Regions from separate parts of the Eubacterium ramulus genome, predicted to be linked through region 2. Evidence: riboswitches for the same ligand, from Rfam matches in the RefSeq annotation. Region 2 holds a riboswitch; each other region holds the start of a gene.
What was found. Region 2 has a riboswitch for cobalamin ahead of ACIRUQ_RS09810 (cadherin-like beta sandwich domain-containing protein). Riboswitches for the same ligand answer to the same signal wherever they lie in the genome.

Region 1 (3,150 bases), 490 kb from region 2:
GCCGAAATCCTTCCATCCAGCCCGCCACCTTTTCATACACTTCTTCCTCTGTCAGATTATAGTGCTGCACCTGTTTTTCCGTATAGGCACTTGCCTGAAACACCAACTGCTCCTTCAGCAGCACCGGACGGATTTCAATCTTTCTTACACTATCTTTTTTCCGCGGACCACTGATGATGATTTTTGCCAGATGTTGATCCATACAGTCCGCCAGTATCTCTTTCCATTCATTTATCATAATATATCTCTTTTCTATCGTTATTATCCATGGTATTCGCTACAAGAGTTTCTACTGTGCTAATTATAGGGTATCTTTTTGCGTCATACAAGCCCTAATACCATCTCCGACACCGATAATGCCTGCATCTTCTTCGATACATTTCCTGCATCAGCATCACCTGGATCAGATGAAAATAACGTTCCTCTACCTGAAGCCGTCCCTCCTCGTCTATATGATCCGGATTCAGCTCCCGGTATATTTTCCTGCAGAGCATTTCCAGCATCAGCCGGTCCGGATAACGATCATACATCATGCTGCCTTCATATTCCATCCGGTCACACTCCCGGTCTACCAGACTCTGAATCTGCCGCGCGTCCCTCGGATACAGTTCCTGCATCCGCCTGCAATCCTTCTCATATTCCGTCTCCTCAAATAGCGTATTCTGCATGGGATATGTCATATAAAAGGGCATTTTATCCCCAGTGTACGGATCCTGTTCCATCCATGAATATCTTTCCTGTCCGAAATTCATATTACACTCCAAAAGAAATCTATTTCTTATCACAACATATGCACAAAAAGAAAAATCTGTGTTCTTCCATCGAAAAACACAGACTCTTCATGTTTGTTTCACAAAAGAATTGAAAATAATCAGGCCTCCATACATCTTGGCTTTTTGCGGATCCGTTCTGCGATCAACAGATATTTGTTCATCACATGTGCATATCCTTCTCTGCAATGAGGAAGCGTGCAGTTGGAACAATTTTTAATACCATTTGGCAGATACTCAAAATTGCCTCCGCACTCATCGCCCAGCAGATACAGCGGACAATAACAGAACAGACAGTTAAAATCCTCATCTGCAACCCCTTTGTGACATGGGAAATACTCACATGCACGATTCTGAAAAAAATCAAATCCTTCTTTCTTCATAATAACCTCCTACATGATACTTAATAATGAAACTTATCTATTTTCCCACTCTTTTTCTATCAATTTAAATTCAAGTCAAACGAATCTGCTGCTTATACAAACCAGATCCGTCGCACGTTATTTTACTGCGGTTGCTTTCTGCTGAAATATCTGGGAAAAACTGTCCACATGACGATCCAGAATATCCACCACACTCTCCTTCTCCTCTGCTCCGTCATAAATACTGTAAAGCAGAAAAATCGGCCCGTAAAAGTCCAGTACAAGTTGTCGTGCCTTCTGGCTGTCTTTGGTCAGCTGCTCAAAAATCGGCTCCATATAAGACACCGGCCCTTTTGCCAGATATCTCTGATAGAGATTTGCCATCCGCGGATCGCGGTACTGCTCCAGCGTCAGCACTCTCCGGAAACAACTTGGGAATTCTTCGCTGGTCCAATAAGAAAATTGTTCCTTCGTATATGTCTTGATATCATCATAAGATACCTGTCTTTCACTTAGAAAATCCTCACCCTGTTGTTCCTCCGGCAGACCATACTCGGATGCTTTCTCGACAATGCTGTCCAGAATTTCCTGTTTACTCTTATAATGTTTGTACAATGCAGCTTTTGTCACTCCTAATTTTGCTGCAATGTCATTCATTGAGGTTCCGGTGTACCCATTCTGTGAAAAAAGCTGTAACGCTTCTTCCAGTATTCGTTCTTTCATTGGTTTTTCGTTTCGTTTCATACTTGCCCTCCTGACTAAAAATTCTTCTCCAGGAATTGAATTTTGCAAATAAAAACTGCGGCAAGCCATTTCAGACTGCCGCAGCCGATTTTCTGCAAAACATACATACTAAACCCATTCATTCCAATTCCGAAAATGAATAAGCATTTCCATTTAAGCAGGTCTCCTGACTTACATATCAACAGCGTCTCTGCATTGCCTTCTCAGGATTGTTCCCAATGACTGACTTTCGTCTCATGCAGCGCCTCCATGCATACAGTGGCGGTACCGTTCCGGATTCTGACCGGATTCACTATTCTTCACGTATTTCCGCTTCATTGCTTTGAACTGACTCATACCCACAGTTCTGTATCAATACAAAATACATGACACTTAAATGTTCTATTCAGATGCTTATAGTATACAGAATAGCTCATAAAAAGTCAATCCATGGTTGAAAAAAAGTTTCCGATTGGTTACTGTTACATCTGATGTTTTTCCAAAATACACAAAGAAGCCACCCTGACATGATAGTTGATGATATATTCAGAGTAGCTTCTTTTTAATTTTATTTTGGAGAGGGTTTGAAAGTTTTCACTTATTTTACTGTAATCAATGTTTTACACAAGCTTTTACAGCAGCACTGACAGCTTCTGCCACACGCTCATCGAAAGCTTCCGGCAAAATATTATCCTCGGAAAGATCTTCCTCTGCCACAAGTCCTGCCACCGCATTCGCTGCAATCAGCTTCATCTCATCTGTGATCTTTGTGGCCCGGCTTTCCAATGCACCTTTAAAGATCCCTGGAAAAACCACCACATTGTTTACCTGATTCGGGAAATCACTTCGTCCCGTTCCAACAACTCTTGCACCTGCCGCTTTTGCCACATCCGGCATAATTTCCGGTACCGGATTTGCCATGGCAAAAAGAATGGCATCTTTGTTCATACCTGCAACCATTTCTGCGGTCACAATGTTTGGTGCTGATACACCGACAAAGATATCCGCGCCTTTCAGTGCATCTGCCAGTGTACCCGTCCTATCTTCCAGATTCGTCACCTTCTGCATTTCTTTCTGCATCCAGTTCAGATTCGCAGAATGGCTGTTGATTATACCGTTAATATCACACATGGTGATCTCTGGAAAACCATAGAGCAACAGCAATTTTGTAATGGCAATACCTGCTGAACCTGCTCCGTTTACAACAATTTTACACTTCTCTTTCTGTTTTCCGACCACCTTTAGCGCATTAATGATACCTGCCAGCACCACAATCGCTGTTCCGTGCTGATCGT
Region 2 (3,150 bases):
AACCTACATAAATCCTTCCGTTCTCATAACGGATCGGGCTGTTGCAGGCACCGGTTCTTCCTTTATAACACCAGAGAGATTCCAGTGTGGAAGCGTTGAAGCACTGGATACCGCCGCCCAGCGGAACGAAGATCATTCCGTCTGCATAGGTAACCGGAATCAGGTTGAATCCTGCATTCATGAAACAGTCGCTGCTCTTTAAGACTTCACCTGTCTCTTTGTCCAGCATATATAATTTACCGCCGGACTGTGTATATACCTTGTTATCTACGATAACCGGTGTACTTCCGCTGGAAGGCGATACAGATGTACCCATCTGACGCTCCCATTTTACTTCGATACTTTCTTTTGTAATAGGAGTTTTTGCATTGATAACGGACTGATTGTTGGAGTCTGCACGGAATCCCGGATACTCTGCTTTCAGCTGTGGAAGTTTTTCACCTTCAGCGGCTTTGTCCAGTGTGATATCCAGTGTGGACGCTTCTGTCAGAGTGATCTTATCTGTTTTTCCCACATATCCTTCACAGGATGCAGTCCATGTATACTCTGTATTCGGAGCGAGATAGTATTTACCATTATCCTGATAAATACGCTCACCCTTGTCAGTATACAGACACACCTGTGCGTTTGCCGGCTCTACATTCACATCAAGAGTAGCGGATGCTGCTTTTGTGATCGTCAGTGTATATTCGTCTGCGCTTGCTGCGCCATTGTTTGGTTTGATCGTAACGACGTTCTCACCGTCTGCCACATCCAGCTTATATGTACCGTCTGCGGATGCTGTTCCGTTGAACAGAATCTCGGATTCCTCCGGATTCTGTAACTCTACCGGATCGATTGCTTTGATCGTTACATTTGATACATTGTCCAGTACCTGTGCTGTATAAGCAGTCTTTTTGGAAGAAAAAGACGGACTGATGGAAACTGCATTTCCGTTATGATCTGTCATGGACAGACCGGATAGTTTTGCAGATCGCACTACATGGATAACATACGTTTCAGTCACATCTCCCTTGGTTACTGTGAGACTCAGATCATTTCCTTTTCCGCTCACTCCCAGGAAGGCCTGGTCAAATCGCACATATACGTTACGTGCCGTATCTTCTTTTGTAAACTCTTTTCCATCCAGATCGATATACTTGAATGTATATTTCATGGACGGATCTTTGGAAGCTTCTGAATTCAGCACCGGCTTCATGGACAGATACGTTGCACTTGTATCTGCCGGAATAGTTACCTCGCCGTTTTCAAAAGCTTTTTCGCCGGAAATACCGGACACCAGGACACCACTCAGAAAATCATGTGTCTCTGAAACAGCCGTCGTATCTGTTTCTGTGGAAGCAACATCGGAAGTATACAGATCAGCATTCTGTCCTCCCTGTGCTTTTGTATTTTCATCTGAATCAATCTGTTGTGTTTCAGCATCTTCTGCCGAAACGGTCTGCTGTGTCGCAATCGCCGCATCGCTTACTGTGGTGGCTGCAGCGGGTACTACACAAGTGTTTACCGCAACAGCACAGCTCAGTAAGAGCGCAAGCCATCGTTTTCTCATATCTACGTTCCTCCTCCTTATTGCAGCGTGCTTCTGTCCATGCTTGGATTCTGCACGCAATTTGCCTGTTGCCTTTTAAACCGGTCCCCCTTCCGTATCATATTTAAAAAGCCAGGTATACCCCATCCGTTCACAGCTTTTCAGAAAAAAATGTTATGCTAATTCACGATCTCTGCGATACATTTTTTATAAAAAATCCAGATTTTCACCCCATTTTTCCTGATTTTTTGAAAAAAAATAAACATCCGTTTATGCCATCGGATATGTGTAGTATCTATACGCAATTGACTGTATTCTGACTAAGAGTTCATACCTACTTGCTGTCCCTTCCCAGTTTCCCAGTGGATCTGACAGTGTTCGTTCTCATTACAGCGGGGATAAGCCGTGCCGGAATCTAACCGGACTTCCAGAAAAATATCTATTTCACAACTGCATATTCCTGTATTCTTTTCTGTTTTTTATCATATCCTATGCACCATATTCTGTCAATGGATTTGCCGCTATTTTTCAGCAAAAAAACGATTTATCTGAACTTCCAAAAGTTATCTTTGGTATTTTTTCACAATTATAAACGCAATTTATCCAAACTTCCCATGGCAGATTTCCTCTGCCGGTCCTGTCAGATAAAGGTGCCCATGACGTCTGTCATATTGTACCAGAAGCTCTCCCCCGGTCATTCTTACCAGCACGGATGCACCGCATTTTTTCTGCCGCATGGCAGCTGCCACCGCTGCGCAGGCTCCGGTTCCACAAGCAAAGGTTTCACCGCAGCCCCGTTCCCAGACCCGCATCCACAGATGCTCTGCATCCTGTACCCAGACAACTTCCACATTCACCCCTTCCGGAAATATCTCCTCATTTCCAATAACGGTTCCTTCCTGTTTTAACGGGAACTGCATCATTGCTTCCCTACTTTCCACAAACAGTACACAGTGCGGATTTCCCATGGATACACAAACCGGCCGGAACAACAAAAAACGGGCAGATATGTGCTCCGGCACAAAATCCGGGGTTCCCATATCCACCCGAACTGAGCATATCCTGTCCGTTTCTTCCTTTTTTATCAGCTGCAGACGGTACAATCCTGCATCCGTCTCGATCAGCAGATTCACTTTTTCTGTTTTTCCATGATCATACACATATTTGCCCAGACAGCGGATGCCATTGCCGCACATTCTTGCCTGGCTTCCATCCGCATTGTACAGTTTCATCCGAAAATCTGCCTGTGGATGTCCCGCATTGCACACACAGATAACACCATCGGCTCCGATACCGCGGTGCCGGTCACAGAAATGTCTTACCAGCTCCGGCGACAGCTCACTTTCCTCACAGCAATGCTTTTCTGTTTCAAAGTCCTCTCTGCCGTTTTTCTGTCTGTGATCCGTATCATCAAGAATGATAAAATCATTTCCCAGACCATGCATTTTCACAAATTCCATGTGCATACTCCACATATCCTGTCTGGATATTATATGTATGACACTGCACATTTGTGCAATTTCTCTTTTTTACAACTTCAGACAAGTTACGAATCCAGCATACCGAGGATCATCTGTGCCGTCTCGGTAAAACTGGTTCCATTGTCCATACTCGTCTTC
Region 3 (3,150 bases), 290 kb from region 2:
TCATCTTTCCATTTTCTACCGTTAAGGTGCCACGTCCGTCATTTGCCTCGTTAACATGAAACATGCTGCTGTCTGTATTAAATTCAGCATCGTATATACCATCTTCCAATGCCGGTATCTGTACGTCATCCGAAGGCTGTTGTGCTTCATCAGCAGTATCCTTCACAATTTCATCCTGCGCGCTCGTATCCATGCTGTTTTCTTCCGCTTTTGTACTGTCTGCTGCCGGCTGTGCATTATTTCCACAACCACCAAGCATGCCAACTGCCAGTGCAAATACTGCTGCTAATACTGCAATTCTTCTTTTCATATTTCCTTTCTCCTGTGAACAACTTTTCTATATCCACATATCAAAAACTTAACTGTATTTTTTCCATACGCAACTCACAGCAGGAACGAAAAAATCATTCCTGCTGTGAGATTGGATATCATTTTTTACTTTTTACTACGCTATGTATCTCTTATTTACCTAAAGAATCAATAGCTGCTTTTGTATGATCCACATAAATCTGCTGAACAGCCTCAATCTCACCTAAACCGGCAATCTGTGTATCAACTTTATCGAAGTTTCCGCTTGCTGTAAACATACTCTTCCAAGAATCATCATCATCGCCTGCCATATCATTGTTTGCATGATCGCCAGCAACAACCATTAATGGTCTTAAAATAACATTTTTATATCCAGCTGCTTTTACTGCTTCAATAACTGCTTCACAAGCTGTCTCTTCCGGCTCACCCTCTACAGTTCCGACAAATACGTTATCGTATCCAAGTGCTGCCATCTGGGAAGCCATCTGGCTGTAGCTTACTTTTGCTGTATGAGATGTTCCATGTCCCATAAATACGAATGCTGTACTGTCAGCTTTTACTGCTTCCAGAGAATCATATCCGGCATCTTTTACTGCTTCTGCTGTAATATCCTCAGCTACTTTTGCTTTGTCTTCATTTACAACTGTTGCATCTGCTCCTACCTCACCAAGTAACGGTTCAGCAACTGTTACAGATTCAAATTTATCTTTATAATTATCAAGTGCCTCTACCAGTTCATCATACTCAGCACCATGCATTAAGTGAGTTGGCTGAACAACCAGGTTCTTTACACCATTATCAATAGCTCTCTGAAGTGCCTGATCTACATTATCGATTTTTTCACCATCTCTTGCCTGTACATGGTTAATGATGATCTGTGCCGTGAATGCTCTTCTTACAGACCAATCAGGATTTGCTGCCTGAATTGCTTTCTCGACACCACCGATGTCTGCTACACGGCTGTCATTGAAAGATGTACCAAAACTTACAACAAGAATCTCATTTTCTCCAATCTCATCCTGATTCAGCGGATCATCTTTGGACGCATCACCTGTATCTCTTCCGAAATAATCCGGATCAGCATTTTCACCTTCTACTAATTCTTTCTGAGCATCTGTCAGTTTATCCCATGCAGCTTTTGCAGCCTCACACTGCTCATCTGTCTTGTCTGTTCTTTCCTGTACATAGATCGCATCGATCAATGCAGCTACTTCATCCGCTTTCGCCTGATCGGAATCTTCCTCTGCTGCACTTGTCTCACCTGCTGCACTGACTGCATTGTCTTTTCCTGCATCTGCACTGTTGTTGTTTCCACATCCGCCAAGCATTCCAACTGCCATAGCGAATACTGCCACTAAGGCAATCATTCTCTTTTTCATCTCTTCTTCTCCTTTGAGTATCTATTATTCTTCACAGGGTACGGTTCTCCCGATACCAGACAACCGGCAGGTTTCCTGACTGAAAGATCATTGCACCGCTTCCGCCTTCCCAACACAGATCTGTTAATCCGCATCAGTGACCAGTATTCGAATCGGTACTCCTTTATCACAGTGATGGATTCGTACAGGATTTACACCTGTTTCCCTTTTAACCATCCGTCGTTTTTCCTGTAACCAAAAATAACCCTCTGCTGCTCCAATCGTAGTTAACAGCGTTGGATTATTTTTCTTACAAAACTGCCGACTTCCGGCACCTTTTATCTCTTTCTATGAACTTAAAAATATCTTAACATATCCGATAAAAGATTTCAATATCTGAACGCACACTTTCTCCATCAAACTACATACTTGTACACTTCGGACTTACACCTCTGCTGTCGATCCTGACCACAAGAATTTTTCTTAATGACAGCTGTGGCTTCCACATCCATGCTCGCCACATGTATGTCCTTCCCCGTGGCTGTGCTCGTGGTGAGAACACTTAACATTTGGATTATAATCCAGTGTTTCATTAATAAAAGCTTCCACTGCCTTATCCGCATCTCCGGAAACTCCTCCGAAAAGCTTAATTCCTGCTGCCGCTAACGCAATCTGTGCACCGCCTCCGATTCCGCCACAAATCAGAACATCTGCATTCAATGCATTAAGAACTCCCGCCAATGCACCATGTCCGCTTCCATTCGTATCTACTACTTCTGAATATACTACTTTTCCTTCCTCTACATCGTAAATCTTAAACGCCTCTGTGTGTCCAAAGTGCTGAAAAATCTGTCCGTTTTCATATGTTACTGCTATTCTCATTATACTCTCTCCTTTTTCCACTGCATATTTTTGATAAAGTTCCTGCTTGTAACATCCTCCAAGATTACAGTTACTTCCCTGACCATCGCAGATTCTGAAATCCCCGCCTTCAATTCTGAGTGGATGTCCGTCAATAAGTGCATCTGCTATTTTCTTTCTGGCAATCTCGTAAATTCGCTGAACCGTTGTTCTTGCAATCTGCATAGATTCAGCACACTGCTCCTGACTATAACCTTTCTTGTCCAAAAGACGGATTGTCTCATACTCATCGACTGTCAGAACAATGGGAGTTTTTTTCTCATAATCACCTGTCGGAAAAAATTCCAGAACATTCGGGAAATGGCAGACTTTTCTGCATTTTACTGGTCTTGGCATAAACTGCTCCTTTTTGCTTTTCTTATATAATAGTGCAATTACGGGCATATGTCAATAACATATCTGACATATACCCATTTCAATTATAGTTTTTTAGCTTATTATAGTTTGTACTGACAAGTACATTTCTGAAATACCACGCATTTTCCAAAATCAGTGTCCTTCTTTCTTCCTTTACATATATTTCATAATAGTCGGCAATAATACATTCATATCTATTGGTTTT

Region 1: it holds a riboswitch for cobalamin, as region 2 does, so the genes downstream of both, ACIRUQ_RS12135 (TetR/AcrR family transcriptional regulator) here and ACIRUQ_RS09810 (cadherin-like beta sandwich domain-containing protein) in region 2, are expected to answer to the same signal.
Region 3: it holds a riboswitch for cobalamin, as region 2 does, so the genes downstream of both, ACIRUQ_RS11140 (sirohydrochlorin cobaltochelatase) here and ACIRUQ_RS09810 (cadherin-like beta sandwich domain-containing protein) in region 2, are expected to answer to the same signal.

The regions. Positions count from the first base shown of each region.
Region 1 covers NZ_CP173382.1:2,581,030-2,584,179, forward strand. The annotation lists gene ACIRUQ_RS12120 (SAM-dependent methyltransferase) at 1-238, opposite strand, end outside; gene ACIRUQ_RS12125 (hypothetical protein) at 333-752, opposite strand; gene ACIRUQ_RS12130 (cysteine-rich small domain-containing protein) at 872-1,153, opposite strand; gene ACIRUQ_RS12135 (TetR/AcrR family transcriptional regulator) at 1,271-1,876, opposite strand; cobalamin riboswitch at 2,015-2,223, opposite strand; gene ACIRUQ_RS12140 (NADP-dependent malic enzyme) at 2,468-3,150, opposite strand, start outside.
Region 2 covers NZ_CP173382.1:2,087,966-2,091,115, forward strand. The annotation lists gene ACIRUQ_RS09810 (cadherin-like beta sandwich domain-containing protein) at 1-1,552, opposite strand, end outside; cobalamin riboswitch at 1,820-1,998, opposite strand; gene dapF (diaminopimelate epimerase) at 2,131-2,991, opposite strand; gene ACIRUQ_RS09820 (ANTAR domain-containing response regulator) at 3,078-3,150, opposite strand, start outside.
Region 3 covers NZ_CP173382.1:2,378,823-2,381,972, forward strand. The annotation lists gene ACIRUQ_RS11135 (hypothetical protein) at 1-310, opposite strand, end outside; gene ACIRUQ_RS11140 (sirohydrochlorin cobaltochelatase) at 462-1,688, opposite strand; cobalamin riboswitch at 1,736-1,942, opposite strand; gene ACIRUQ_RS11145 (DUF134 domain-containing protein) at 2,151-2,924, opposite strand; gene ACIRUQ_RS11150 (hybrid sensor histidine kinase/response regulator) at 3,099-3,150, opposite strand, start outside.